One region of the Paenibacillus sp. FSL R10-2771 genome, then DNA from elsewhere that is predicted to be linked to it. Evidence: a T-box and tRNA genes for the amino acid it is inferred to sense, from the RefSeq annotation. Region 1 holds a T-box; the other regions hold tRNA genes.
What was found. The T-box of region 1 lies ahead of metG (methionine--tRNA ligase). A T-box ahead of a tRNA ligase gene usually reads a tRNA of that ligase, here a tRNA-Met.
Positions count from the first base shown of each region.

Region 2: it encodes a tRNA-Met, which carries the amino acid that the T-box ahead of metG (methionine--tRNA ligase) is inferred to sense. The anticodon was not compared.
Region 3: it encodes a tRNA-Met, which carries the amino acid that the T-box ahead of metG (methionine--tRNA ligase) is inferred to sense. The anticodon was not compared.

Region 1 is NZ_JBBOBM010000001.1:3,967,954-3,972,651, reverse strand. Features, by position in the region: gene metG (methionine--tRNA ligase) at 338-1,999, opposite strand; T-box leader at 2,116-2,385, opposite strand; gene NSU14_RS17185 (site-2 protease family protein) at 2,508-3,545, shown strand; gene NSU14_RS17180 (hypothetical protein) at 3,613-3,828, shown strand; gene NSU14_RS17175 (GNAT family N-acetyltransferase) at 3,951-4,394, shown strand; gene NSU14_RS17170 (DUF3892 domain-containing protein) at 4,487-4,698, shown strand, end outside.
Region 2 is NZ_JBBOBM010000001.1:7,319,876-7,324,573, forward strand. Features, by position in the region: gene NSU14_RS31615 (NAD(P)/FAD-dependent oxidoreductase) at 1-118, opposite strand, end outside; tRNA gene NSU14_RS31620 (tRNA-Lys) at 273-345, opposite strand; tRNA gene NSU14_RS31625 (tRNA-Tyr) at 357-439, opposite strand; tRNA gene NSU14_RS31630 (tRNA-Phe) at 444-519, opposite strand; tRNA gene NSU14_RS31635 (tRNA-Asp) at 548-625, opposite strand; tRNA gene NSU14_RS31640 (tRNA-Thr) at 644-719, opposite strand; tRNA gene NSU14_RS31645 (tRNA-Val) at 750-825, opposite strand; tRNA gene NSU14_RS31650 (tRNA-Met) at 835-911, opposite strand; tRNA gene NSU14_RS31655 (tRNA-Ser) at 936-1,027, opposite strand; rRNA gene NSU14_RS31660 (23S ribosomal RNA) at 1,109-4,039, opposite strand; tRNA gene NSU14_RS31665 (tRNA-Ala) at 4,195-4,270, opposite strand; tRNA gene NSU14_RS31670 (tRNA-Ile) at 4,300-4,376, opposite strand; rRNA gene rrf (5S ribosomal RNA) at 4,421-4,537, opposite strand; rRNA gene NSU14_RS31680 (16S ribosomal RNA) at 4,663-4,698, opposite strand, start outside.
Region 3 is NZ_JBBOBM010000001.1:879,593-884,290, reverse strand. Features, by position in the region: gene NSU14_RS03875 (alpha-amylase family protein) at 1-45, shown strand, start outside; tRNA gene NSU14_RS03870 (tRNA-Leu) at 588-666, opposite strand; tRNA gene NSU14_RS03865 (tRNA-Arg) at 834-910, opposite strand; tRNA gene NSU14_RS03860 (tRNA-Gly) at 917-991, opposite strand; tRNA gene NSU14_RS03855 (tRNA-Asp) at 1,028-1,105, opposite strand; tRNA gene NSU14_RS03850 (tRNA-Met) at 1,110-1,186, opposite strand; tRNA gene NSU14_RS03845 (tRNA-Val) at 1,227-1,302, opposite strand; tRNA gene NSU14_RS03840 (tRNA-Glu) at 1,504-1,578, opposite strand; gene NSU14_RS03835 (AAA family ATPase) at 1,722-2,240, opposite strand; rRNA gene rrf (5S ribosomal RNA) at 2,674-2,790, opposite strand; rRNA gene NSU14_RS03825 (23S ribosomal RNA) at 2,938-4,698, opposite strand, start outside.

The sequences.
Region 1 (4,698 bases):
GTAGTAGGTAGTAGGTAGCAGGTGACAGTAACAGGTGACAGGTGACAGGTAACAAGTAATAGGTGACGAGTAACAGGTAGCAGGTGCACTGGAACAAGTGTTCATCGCAAAAGTGAAGCGGACTGAGAGGACCCTATTTCCCGAAAAAGACGCTTTTTGAGGCTGAAACGGACTGAGATTCCGTTATTTTGTTCATCCTGCCCCAAAATGAGGGGCGGCCGGGCATATAAGAGATTCTCAGTCCGATTGACCCGGGAATCTGCCTGATTTGCAGGAATAGAGGAATCTCAGTCCGCCTCATCAGCCAGCTGACGAGGGGATGATGAAGTTTTCCGCCTCAGCGCTGCAAGCTCTTAAGCCGCTCGGTCTCCTCCTCAATCCGCGCCACATCAATCCGTTCGAACAATAATTCCAGCCCCTGCACCCGCTGATGCGCCGGAACGTCTACCGGCTGCCAGACAGGCTGTTCAAGGGCCAGAAACCCCCTGATCTTGCCGCAGGAGAATGGAATGAACGGGTTCAACAGGTTGGATAGATTAGCAATGATCTGTACACAGGTATACAGCGTGCTGGCACAGGCGGCGGGGTCATTCTTAATCTGCAGCCACGGCTGCTGCTGATCGAAATATTTGTTGGCCTGGCGGATATGGGTGAAGACATGCTCGAGCGCTTCTTTGAAGCTGCCCCCCTCAATAAGTCTCCCGGTCTCACTGTACAATGTATTAATGCTGCCGGCCCATGCGGCATCCAGTGTGCCCTCAGGCACCTCGCCATTCCAGAACTTATTCACGAATACCAGACTGCGGTTGACGAAATTACCGAAGGCACCCAGCAGCTCGCTGTTATGGCTGTAGATGAATTCTCTCCACGAGAAGTCGGCATCCCGTTTCTCAGGACCGTTCGCCGTCAGGAAATACCGGATGGAGTCCGGATCGTAGCGGCAGAGAATATCTGGTACCCAGACGGCCCAGTTACGGCTTGTGGAGAATTTCTCCCCTTCGAGAGTCATGTATTCACAGGAGAAGATACGGTCCGGCAGATGAAGGTCTCCAGCACCCAGCAGCAGAGCCGGCCAGATCAGGCTGTGAAAAGGCACATTATCCTTGCCATGCACATAATAGGCTGTAATGGGAGGGTACCCGGCGTCCTTGTTCTCAGTGGATTCAAGCCAGAAATCCTCCCAGCGGTTGCCGGTCCCGGCAGCCCACTGCTTGCTGGCGGACAGATAGCCGCTGACCGCTTCAATCCACACATAGATTTTTTTGTCCGTGAAGCCATCTACAGGAACATCTACCCCCCAATCCAGATCCCGCGTTGCGGCGCGGTCCTGCAGTCCTTCCTGCAGATATCTGCGGGTTAAACGCACAGCATTGTCTCTCCAGCCCTGCGCAGAATCCACATAATCTGAGAGTGCGCATTGGAAGCTGGACAGTGACAAATAATAATGCAGGGTGGAACGCAGCACCGGCGGGGTTCCGCAGATTTTGCAGGTACGCTCCAGCAGGTCAACCGGGTCGAGTATCGTAGAACAGTAATCACATTGGTCACCCCGGGCCTGCTGTCCGCAGACCGGGCAGATTCCCTCTACATAGCGGTCCGGCAAGTAGCGCTGATCCTGCTCACAGTAGCATTGGAGCGTAGACTTCTGGTACAGATGGCCGTTATCCAGCAGCTTAAGGAACAGCTCCTGCACCACACTGTGGTGATGCTCCTGATCGGTCCGGGTGTATAAGTCATAGGTGAATCCAAGCGAACGGAAGCAATCTGTGAATTCCTGATGATATCTGCTGGCGAATTCACCAGGGGATACACCTTCCTGCGCCGCCTGCACAGCGACGGGAGTACCATGGCAGTCACTGCCGGAGACATACAGCACAGCGTCGCCTTTGGCACGGTGATAGCGGGCCAGGATATCTCCCGGTAGAATACTCGCAAGCCTGCCCAGATGCAGGGAGCCATTGGCATACGGCCAAGCCCCTCCGATAAAAATGTTTGTCATGTCATTGTCCTCCTATAAGTTTTGTTGACAGATGTTTCCTTGAAACGGATTCGGACAAAACCCGTTTCGGAAAACATGTTTAGATTTCTAAGCGCACAAAAAAGACTCTCATCCCCAAAAGGGACGAGAGCCTGTGCTCACGTGTTACCACCCAAATTCATCAATGCCTTGCGGCATCCACCTCTTCAGGTACGTCCGCATAAGCCTGCGGGTATACCCTAGCATGGTAACGGATGCGGGTTCCGGCGCAGCCTACGTCCCGTTTATGCGGGCTTCGATGCGCAGCTCTGAGACCATATTCCCGTGGGTTTTCTTTGCTCCTTTTCAGCGGCCGGAGCTCTCTGTGAAAGAATTGCCAAGGTACTCTTTCTCTTCATAGCTATTGTGGTTATCCTAATTACTGGATATCATATATGCAGGTGATGGCTTATGTCAACACCAGATATAGAGATAAAGGAGAATGAGACTTTTGCCGGAAAAAAAGCAGGGAAAGAAAAGCTCAGGCATAATGGGATGGCTTGGTAGCGCGGGAGTACTGCTGCTGCTGAAGGGCAAAACCATTCTGTCTCTGCTTAAGCTGGGGAAGATTGCGGGACCGCTGATTTCGATGATGCTGTCTATCTGGGCCTATGCACTGATCTCACCATGGCAATTTGCAGTGGGCTTCGTTGCCTTATTATTCGTTCATGAGATAGGCCATGTTATCGCTGCCAAGCGGATCGGGCTGCCGGTGAGCGCACCGCTGTTTGTTCCTTTTATGGGCGCATTAATTACGATGAAGAAACAACCGCTGGATGCCAGAGAGGAAGCCTACGTTGCTTTTGGAGGTCCCATTCTGGGGAGCATTGGCGCGGCCGCCGTCTTCGGAGCAGCTTATTACTATCACAGCCCGCTGCTGTATTCACTGGCTTATGTCGGATTCTTTATAAACCTGATCAACCTGCTGCCGATTCATCCGCTGGATGGGGGAAGAATTGCAACTGCGGTTACCCGGTGGTTATGGCTGGTGGGTCTGGTTGGAGGTCTGGCTGTGATCATCTATCTGAAATCTATTCTGTTCGGTATTATCTGGCTGTTATTTGCCTATGACATGTACAAGAAATATATCAGCCGGCGCACGAAGAATCAGATGCATGCCGTATTGAAGAGCTTCCTGATACCGATTGAAGATTTGCAGGATCAAGGGTATCTGATTCCCGGACCTGAGCACAAAAGGGAACTGCCTTTTACCACCTACAGTGATTTGAACCGACAGCAATATCTTGGTGTCCGCTGGGACAATCTGGACTACTACGGTACAACGACTATGCCTGTGCAGTCCATTATCGATAAAGTCCGGATCGTACAGCTGGACCAGCTGTATGTGGATGCTAAGCTGCAGCTGAAGATGCAGTGTGAGATCAGTTTTACAGTGTTTGATAATGATAAATATTATGATGTGCCGGCCGCGTTACGCTGGAGATATGGTATTGCTTATTTTGTACTCGCAGGCTTTCTCGGCGGCATGATGTACCTTGTGCATATCGTTGGCAATGTAAATCTGTAAGAAATCGTTTATGAAGCCCCTGATTCGTCAAAGCTGTATAGAGCCAAGAAGAACAGGGGGTACAATTATGCGCAGGTCAATAGTGTGGAGCGGGGTCATTGGAGTATGTGTGATGCTGGGGACGGCCGGATGTGCGGCTGGCGGTGAGTCTCCCGGGTATACGGGGATTCATAAGATGAACGGGCTGGATGGCAGACTGGATACACCGGATAGTCTTATATCACCGGTTATGCAGGATGTGTACGACCGTTCGATTCCGGAAGAGGTGTATTCCATTCAGTAGTCCGGCGGAAGCGGCTTATCCGTCTTCCCTATCCCTGAAGACCAGAGGCTCTATACAGGATATTAAAAATTCTGTATAATGGCTCAATGTTGATTGGACCTATAGAGAGGGGCTAGAGGAGAATGGCAGTGGAAATCGTACATGTCACTACAGAGGAGCAGCTCCAGATGGCGCTTGCGATCCGCAATAAGGTATTTGTGGAGGAACAGAAGGTGCCGGCCGAAGAGGAGATTGATGAATATGATGTGATCGGTGACAACGCGCATCATTTCCTGCTTAAGGACAACGGGGAGCCGGCAGCTACCGGAAGACTGATTTATTACAAGGCAGAGACCGCTAAAATGCAGCGGATTGCTGTTCACGAGCATTACCGGTCCAAGGGTTTCGGACGGATTTTGCTGCTCGCTATGGAGGGGCATGCCCGTGAACTCGGCCTGGTAGCCTCTATTCTCGACGCCCAGTGTCATGCAGAAGCCTTTTACAACAAACTGGGCTATGAAGTAATTTCCCCGGAGCCCTTCTATGATGCCGGTATTCTTCACGTGAGAATGCAGAAAACGCTGTAATCAGCCCGGGTACATACTCTTTCGATTCTATGGACAAGCTATCTGTGAGCCAGATTGATGGCTAATCCCAGGCGCGAAGGAGAAGATCCTAAGTGATGAACAACGAACGTGAACGCTTTATTGCAGCCCAAAGAAACGGTGATGGTGATCTGACCAAGTTCCAGACCTCTTCCGGCCGTGTGCTGGATTATCAGCAGGCACTTCAGGAGGTTCAGTCCGGGAGTATTGCCGGAGTCAACGCATTCAAAGGGAAAGACGGCGAAATGTATATTCGCGGCGATGCAGATGGGGATCCTACCAACAA
Region 2 (4,698 bases), 3.4 Mb from region 1:
TTGATCTTCCGCCTCCTGCATCAATTACAAGCACCTGATGGACCGAGTAACGTCCCAATTGAATAGCCGCCTGAAGCCCCGCAAAACCGCCGCCCACTATAATCGCATCATAGATCAATTGTCATTCCCTCATTTCTACAGCATTATAGACTTATAATTAAACGAGGGGAGCTATTTTAAACGAAATCCGGGTAATTTATATACTTTTTAATATTCAGACCTCCAGAAAACATAAAAAAAGCCATCACATGAACGTGATGACTTGATTGGGATGAGCCATGAAGGACTCGAACCTTCGACACCCTGATTAAAAGTCAGGTGCTCTACCAACTGAGCTAATGGCTCATAAAAAGGGATGGAGGCTGATGGATTCGAACCACCGAACACGTACGTGAGCAGATTTACAGTCTGATGCGTTTGGCCACTTCGCTAAGCCTCCATAATGGTGGCGCGGGAGGGAATCGAACCCCCGACACAAGGATTTTCAGTCCTTTGCTCTACCGACTGAGCTACCGAGCCATAAAAACAAGCCTTAAAACAAAAAAAATGGCGGAACCGACGGGATTCGAACCCGCGATCTCCTGCGTGACAGGCAGGCATGTTAGGCCAACTACACCACGGTTCCACAATTTAATGTAAAAAATGGTGCCGGCGAGAGGACTTGAACCCCCAACCTACTGATTACAAGTCAGTTGCTCTACCAGTTGAGCTACACCGGCACGGTGTAAGGTGAATCTAAGATTTAAAAATGGTGGAGGCTGAGGGGTTCGAACCCCCGACCCTCTGCTTGTAAGGCAGATGCTCTCCCAGCTGAGCTAAGCCTCCGGGTATGTATGGTAGCGGCAGAGGGGATCGAACCCCCGACCTCACGGGTATGAACCGTACGCTCTAGCCAGCTGAGCTACGCCGCCACACTACAAGTATTGGATTTATAATGGCGGAGAGAGAGGGATTCGAACCCTCGCACCGCTTACGCAGTCTAACCCCTTAGCAGAGGGTCCCCTTATAGCCACTTGGGTATCTCTCCAAATAAATGGTAGCCATGTAAATCCGCACAGGAAATTAATTCCTGAAAACTGAATCCGAAACGAATCTGCGTATTAAAAATTTGGATAAGCCCTCGACCGATTAGTATTGGTCAGCTCCATGCATTGCTGCACTTCCACCTCCAACCTATCTACCTCGTCGTCTTCAAGGGGTCTTACTAATTGGGAAATCTCATCTTGAGGGGGGCTTCACGCTTAGATGCTTTCAGCGCTTATCCCGTCCGTACGTAGCTACTCAGCCATGCTCCTGGCGGAACAACTGATGCACCAGCGGTACGTCCATCCCGGTCCTCTCGTACTAAGGACAGCTCCTCTCAAATTTCCTGCGCCCACGACAGATAGGGACCGAACTGTCTCACGACGTTCTGAACCCAGCTCGCGTACCGCTTTAATGGGCGAACAGCCCAACCCTTGGGACCTACTTCAGCCCCAGGATGCGATGAGCCGACATCGAGGTGCCAAACCTCCCCGTCGATGTGGACTCTTGGGGGAGATAAGCCTGTTATCCCCAGGGTAGCTTTTATCCGTTGAGCGATGGCCCTTCCATGCGGTACCACCGGATCACTAAGTCCGACTTTCGTCCCTGCTCGACTTGTAGGTCTCGCAGTCAAGCTCCCTTATGCCTTTGCACTCTGCGAATGATTTCCAACCATTCTGAGGGAACCTTTGAACGCCTCCGTTACTCTTTAGGAGGCGACCGCCCCAGTCAAACTGCCCGCCTGACACGGTCCCCGTACCCGGTAAGGGCACTAGGTTAGAACCTAGATACGATCAGGGTGGTATCCCAACGGCGCCTCCGCAGAAGCTTGCGCTCCTGCCTCAACGGCTCCCACCTATCCTGTACAGATCGTACCCAAATTCAATATCAAGCTGCAGTAAAGCTCCATGGGGTCTTTCCGTCTTGTCGCGGGTAACCTGCATCTTCACAGGTATTAAAATTTCACCGGATCTCTCGTTGAGACAGCGCCCAAGTCGTTACGCCATTCGTGCGGGTCAGAATTTACCTGACAAGGAATTTCGCTACCTTAGGACCGTTATAGTTACGGCCGCCGTTTACTGGGGCTTCGGTTCACAGCTTCGGGTTTAACCCCTAACCACTCCCCTTAACCTTCCAGCACCGGGCAGGCGTCAGCCCGTATACTTCGCCTTGCGGCTTCGCACAGACCTGTGTTTTTGCTAAACAGTCGCTTGGGCCTTTTCACTGCGGCCCCCTCGGGCTATTCACCCTACCGAGGCACCTCTTCTCCCGAAGTTACGAGGTCATTTTGCCGAGTTCCTTAACGAGAGTTCTTCCGCGCGCCTTAGAATTCTCTTCTCGCCTACCTGTGTCGGTTTGCGGTACGGGCACCTTCTCCTGGCTAGAGGCTTTTCTTGGCAGTGTGAGATCATGACCTTCGCTACTACAATTTTCGCTCCCCATCACAGCCCAGCCTTATCGATGTGCGGATTTGCCTACACATCAGCCTCACTGCTTAGACGGACATATCCATCAGTCCGCGTCACTACCCTCCTGCGTCACCCCATCGCTCATAGCGGATTACGGTGGTACAGTAATTTCAAACTGTTGTCCTTCGACTACGCCTTTCGGCCTCGCCTTAGGTCCCGACTTACCCTGAGCGGACGAGCCTTCCTCAGGAAACCTTGGGCTTTCGGCGGATCAGATTCTCACTGATCTTTTCGTTACTCATACCGGCATTCTCACTTGTATGCTGTCCAGCGCTCCTTACGGTACACCTTCAACCTGCATACAACGCTCCCCTACCCCAGATGCAAAGCATCTAGCCATAGCTTCGGTGGTGTGTTTAGCCCCGTTACATTTTCGGCGCAGAGTCACTCGACCAGTGAGCTATTACGCACTCTTTCAATGGTGGCTGCTTCTAAGCCAACATCCTGGTTGTCTGTGCAACTCCACATCCTTTCCCACTTAACACACACTTGGGGACCTTAGCTGATGGTCTGGGCTGTTTCCCTTTTGACAATGGATCTTAGCACTCACTGTCTGACTCCCGGCAAGAAGTTAATGGCATTCGGAGTTTGACTGAGCTTGGTAACCCTTGCGGGCCCCGCACCCAATCAGTGCTCTACCTCCACCACTCCATTCACCGAGGCTAGCCCTAAAGCTATTTCGGGGAGAACCAGCTATCTCCGAGTTCGATTGGAATTTCTCCGCTACCCCCACCTCATCCCCGCATTTTTCAACATGCGTGGGTTCGGGCCTCCAGTGCGTGTTACCGCACCTTCACCCTGGACAGGGGTAGATCACACGGTTTCGGGTCTACGTCCACATACTCAATCGCCCTATTCAGACTCGCTTTCGCTGCGGCTCCGGCTTCTCACCTTAACCTTGCATGTTAAACGTAACTCGCCGGTTCATTCTACAAAAGGCACGCCATCACCCATAGATCGGGCTCTGACTTTTTGTAAGCACACGGTTTCAGGTTCTATTTCACTCCCCTTCCGGGGTGCTTTTCACCTTTCCCTCACGGTACTGTTTCACTATCGGTCGCCAGGTAGTATTTAGCCTTAGCAGATGGTCCTGCTGGATTCATACGGGGTTTCACGTGCCCCGCACTACTCGGGATCCGTCTCGGAGAGAACACAGTTTAGGCTACAGGGCTTTTACCTCTATCGCGGGCCTTTCCAGACCTCTTCGCCTACCATATTCCTTTGTAACTCCATGTGAGACGTCCCACAACCCCAAGGGGCAAGCCCCTTGGTTTAGGCTGTTCCGCGTTCGCTCGCCGCTACTGACGGAATCACTATTGTTTTCTCTTCCTCAGGGTACTTAGATGTTTCAGTTCCCCTGGTCTGCCTCTGCGTATCCTATGTATTCAGATACGAGTAACTGCGAATTACCACAGCTGGGTTTCCCCATTCGGACACCCCCGGATCAAAGCTTGCTTACAGCTCCCCGAGGCAGTTTCGTTGTTCGCCACGTCCTTCGTCGGCTCCTGGCGCCTAGGCATCCTCCGTGTGCTCTTATTAGCTTAACCAATGCGTTTTCCGTTAGGAAAATCGCTGTAGCAACTAATAACTATTTCAACTTGCTTACACAAGTTTCAGCTAAAAGATGTTCTAAAACGCAAATTCGTTTCGGTATCCAGTTTTCAAGGATCAAGTTCTTGCATATAATCTTGTAAAGAAGTATTGGTGGAGCCAAGCGGGATCGAACCGCTGACCTCCTGCTTGCAAGGCAGGCGCTCTCCCAGCTGAGCTATGGCCCCATAGAGGTATTCAATTCTAAAATGTTATATGGTGGGCCTTGGTGGACTCGAACCACCGACCTCACCCTTATCAGAGGTGCGCTCTAACCAACTGAGCTAAAAGCCCATATAACAGATAACATTGTGAATCAACCAATAAATTGATTGTTCGCTTGGCGGCGTCCTACTCTCCCAGGACCCTTCGGTCCAAGTACCATCGGCGCTGGAGGGCTTAACGGTCGTGTTCGGGATGGGTACGTGTGGAACCCCTCCGCTATCGCCACCAAACGCATACGAAAGAGACTTGCTCTTTCAAAACTGAACACGAGTGAGTGTCCGAACCCGGAGGTTCTATTGCGGAAGCTTACGCTTCCGATTTGAATGTCACCGTTGCAGGTGACGATTCTCCATAGAAAGGAGGTGATCCAGCCGCACCTTCCGATACGGCT
Region 3 (4,698 bases), 3.1 Mb from region 1:
TACATGGAGAATCACCAGATGGCAGTGATAGAGCTTGCCCCTTAAAAACAAAATTCACCCTACTGGTGAATCCAGATCATACTTATTGATTGCATTTCACCTCAGTTGAAGTTTACCGGGCGGGCTCTATATGAACTATCCGCTCAGCAGGCGGACTGAGATTCCGTTATTTGAGCAGATCTGGCGAAATCACGGAGTATCCGGAATGAGATTCCCCTAATTGTCCTGAACTGCCACATTTTAAGTCCAAATGAACAACATAGCGGATTCTCAGTCCTCTTTCACCTTAGGAGGCATGTTTTCGGCAAAATAACGACTTCTCAGTCCGCTTCAGCAAGGATCTCCTGTTTGTTGCATAGTAGTCACAGTCACCGGGCTCTTATTAATTACTGCGGGTAATCATAACAATGAAGAAAACCGGCGGCGGATGCCGGAAGAGTCAGAGGAATTATACCGCTTGGAATGACAGGCTTATTGGGAGCTAAGTTAAAGGTAATCGACAATAGCTTAACCTGTATAATTACCTTAAAGAAAAAACAGGCTTACAAATTTGCCCGAAAGCAAATCTGTAAGCCTGTTTATGATGATACCGGCGAGAGGACTCGAACCTCCACGGTTTCCCTCTCGATTTTGAGTCGAGCGCGTCTGCCATTCCGCCACGCCGGCAAATTATAAGAATAAATCCATTACGGACCATTTAATTTGAAATAATGGGGCGCCCTGAGAAATGCAGATGCTACGCATCCGGTTGCGACGTAATTCTATCGAAGCTTATGCTGCAACGAACTCGTTCGAATCTTAAGGACACTTTGAGTATTCAATAAAGTTATAAATGGCGCGCCCTGAGAGATTCGAACTCCCGACCTTTTGATTCGTAGTCAAACGCTCTATCCAGCTGAGCTAAGGGCGCAAAATATGGAGCGGACGACGGGAATCGAACCCGCGACCCTCGCCTTGGCAAGGCGATGCTCTACCGCTGAGCCACGTCCGCACACGGTATGTATTCAATATGTTACTTAAGTAAAAATGGCGGAACCGACGGGATTCGAACCCGCGATCTCCTGCGTGACAGGCAGGCATGTTAGGCCAACTACACCACGGTTCCAAATTGGTTGCGGGGGCAGGATTTGAACCTGCGGCCTTCGGGTTATGAGCCCGACGAGCTACCGGGCTGCTCCACCCCGCGTCAGTAATAAATGTATCCACTTCAATCTTGCAAGTCTCCATGGTGGAGGCTGAGGGGTTCGAACCCCCGACCCTCTGCTTGTAAGGCAGATGCTCTCCCAGCTGAGCTAAGCCTCCATCGAAGAAGCAACTTAATGATCATAACACATTCTCATGAGATATACAATCATTATTTATTTCAACCTTAGAGATTGAAGAAGATTATGGTGACTCGTATGGGATACTCTTCACTCCGTTACGAGATTGCGAAGTATTCCTTCCGAAGCCCATCCTCCAACGAACCCAGGGAGTTCTCATCCCATGATTCAAAGAAGATTATGGTGACTCGTATGGGATTCGAACCCATGTTACCTCCGTGAAAGGGAGGTGTCTTAACCCCTTGACCAACGAGCCATATCAACAAACAATCTTTCGACAACAAAAAGTATTATATCAAATATATGAGTATAGTGCAATAGAAAACACAATGATTATTAAAATCTATTATCCGTCCACTTCAACACTATTCTAAACAGGCCATTACAGATCTCCGTTTCCTATTCCATGGTCTCCAACAGAGACATAATAATTCCAGCTACCTCTGGAATGGATATCTGCTCAGTGTCCACATAACACTCAAAGACCTTGTTCTCCAGCCCTGTAAGACATCTCTCCATCTGTACAGCAGCCCAAGAGCCCCTGCCTTCACCACGGCCCTGCAATCTGCTATACAGGGTCTCAGTGGAAGCAGTCAACGTGAAATGACGAACTACTATCCCTTCGCTTCTCAGTCTGCCCACAATCTGCATAAAGTAGTCTGTATCTACTAGGGTCATAGGTACAATAATCGTTCCATTATACTCTGAATCTATGTATCTAAGCATTGAATACGTAAGCTCACGCCAGAGCGGATGGCTCTGAAAATCGTTTTTTGACATGCCTCCTGGAAGGTTATCACGGATATAAAAGCCGGCATTCTCCGGATCGAATACATAAGAATGTGGAATACTCCGGTGGAGCTCAATCGCTGTTTGCGTTTTTCCTGAACCAAAGGTTCCATTCAGCCAAATAATCACATACGCACCTCCCCGATACATACACCAATTATAATCCATATACAAATAGACTATATAAACCATACTTTAGATTACAACTAAATTAGTAACCGATTACTGCTTATGTGATACGTAATTTATTAAATTACCTACACCTGATTCGTCGCTTTCAGATTTGATATTCTTAAGTTACCACTGTACAGGCTTAAATGTTGTTCGTATTTTGCAGGAAATACAAGAATTGCCCGGCTATGTCGCCTGTAGGAAGAGAAATGCTGCTTTTCATACAATATTTTTGGATTATAGCCGAGATTATGAGGAGAATATTGTATTATGAGCAGGAATTTTAAATGCATTCCGTTTCTTCCCCTCAGGCAACGGGCTAAAATCGTGAAATTCATGTGTTATCTGTACAACAAAAAACCACCGTTGAATATCAACAGTGGTCTTAAGTGCTTGGCGGCGTCCTACTCTCCCAGGACCCTTCGGTCCAAGTACCATCGGCGCTGGAGGGCTTAACGGTCGTGTTCGGGATGGGTACGTGTGGAACCCCTCCGCTATCGCCACCAAACGGGCATTTACAGGGTAAATGCTATAATTCAGGTCTCAGCATCGCCAAATGCTGAAAACAAATTTTCTCTATAGAACTACTTGAGCTCTATAAATTACAATTTGATTCCTGAAAACTGAATCCGAAACGAATCTGCGTATTAAAAATTTGGATAAGCCCTCGACCGATTAGTATTGGTCAGCTCCATGCATTGCTGCACTTCCACCTCCAACCTATCTACCTCGTCGTCTTCAAGGGGTCTTACTAATTGGGAAATCTCATCTTGAGGGGGGCTTCACGCTTAGATGCTTTCAGCGCTTATCCCGTCCGTACGTAGCTACTCAGCCATGCTCCTGGCGGAACAACTGATGCACCAGCGGTACGTCCATCCCGGTCCTCTCGTACTAAGGACAGCTCCTCTCAAATTTCCTGCGCCCACGACAGATAGGGACCGAACTGTCTCACGACGTTCTGAACCCAGCTCGCGTACCGCTTTAATGGGCGAACAGCCCAACCCTTGGGACCTACTTCAGCCCCAGGATGCGATGAGCCGACATCGAGGTGCCAAACCTCCCCGTCGATGTGGACTCTTGGGGGAGATAAGCCTGTTATCCCCAGGGTAGCTTTTATCCGTTGAGCGATGGCCCTTCCATGCGGTACCACCGGATCACTAAGTCCGACTTTCGTCCCTGCTCGACTTGTAGGTCTCGCAGTCAAGCTCCCTTATGCCTTTGCACTCTGCGAATGATTTCCAACCATTCTGAGGGAACCTTTGAACGCCTCCGTTACTCTTTAGGAGGCGACCGCCCCAGTCAAACTGCCCGCCTGACACGGTCCCCGTACCCGGTAAGGGCACTAGGTTAGAACCTAGATACGATCAGGGTGGTATCCCAACGGCGCCTCCGCAGAAGCTTGCGCTCCTGCCTCAACGGCTCCCACCTATCCTGTACAGATCGTACCCAAATTCAATATCAAGCTGCAGTAAAGCTCCATGGGGTCTTTCCGTCTTGTCGCGGGTAACCTGCATCTTCACAGGTATTAAAATTTCACCGGATCTCTCGTTGAGACAGCGCCCAAGTCGTTACGCCATTCGTGCGGGTCAGAATTTACCTGACAAGGAATTTCGCTACCTTAGGACCGTTATAGTTACGGCCGCCGTTTACTGGGGCTTCGGTTCACAGCTTCGGGTTTAACCCCTAACCACTCCCCTTAACCTTCCAGCACCGGGCAGGCGTCAGCCCGTATACTTCGCCTTGCGGCTTCGCACAGACCTGTGTTTTTGCTAAACAGTCGCTTGGGCCTTTTCACTGCGGCCCCCTCGGGCTATTCACCCTACCGAGGCACCTCTTCTCCCGAAGTTACGAGGTCATTTTGCCGAGTTCCTTAACGAGAGTTCTTCCGCGCGCCTTAGAATTCTCTTCTCGCCTACCTGTGTCGGTTTGCGGTACGGGCACCTTCTCCTGGCTAGAGGCTTTTCTTGGCAGTGTGAGATCATGACCTTCGCTACTACAATTTTCGCTCCCCATCACAGCCCAGCCTTATCGATGTGCGGATTTGCCTACACATCAGCCTCACTGCTTAGACGGACATATCCATCAGTCCGCGTCACTACCCTCCTGCGTCACCCCATCGCTCATAGCGGATTACGGTGGTACAGTAATTTCAAACTGTTGTCCTTCGACTACGCCTTTCGGCCTCGCCTTAGGTCCCGACTTACCCTGAGCGGACGAGCCTTCCTCAGGAAACCTTGGGCTTTCGGCGGATCAGATTCTCACTGATCTTTTCGTTACTCATACCGGCATTCTCACTTGTATGCTGTCCAGCGCTCCTTACGGTACACCTTCAACCTGCATACAACGCTCCCCTACCCCAGATACAAAGTATCTAGCCATAGCTTCGGTGGTGTGTTTAGCCCCGTTACATTTTCGG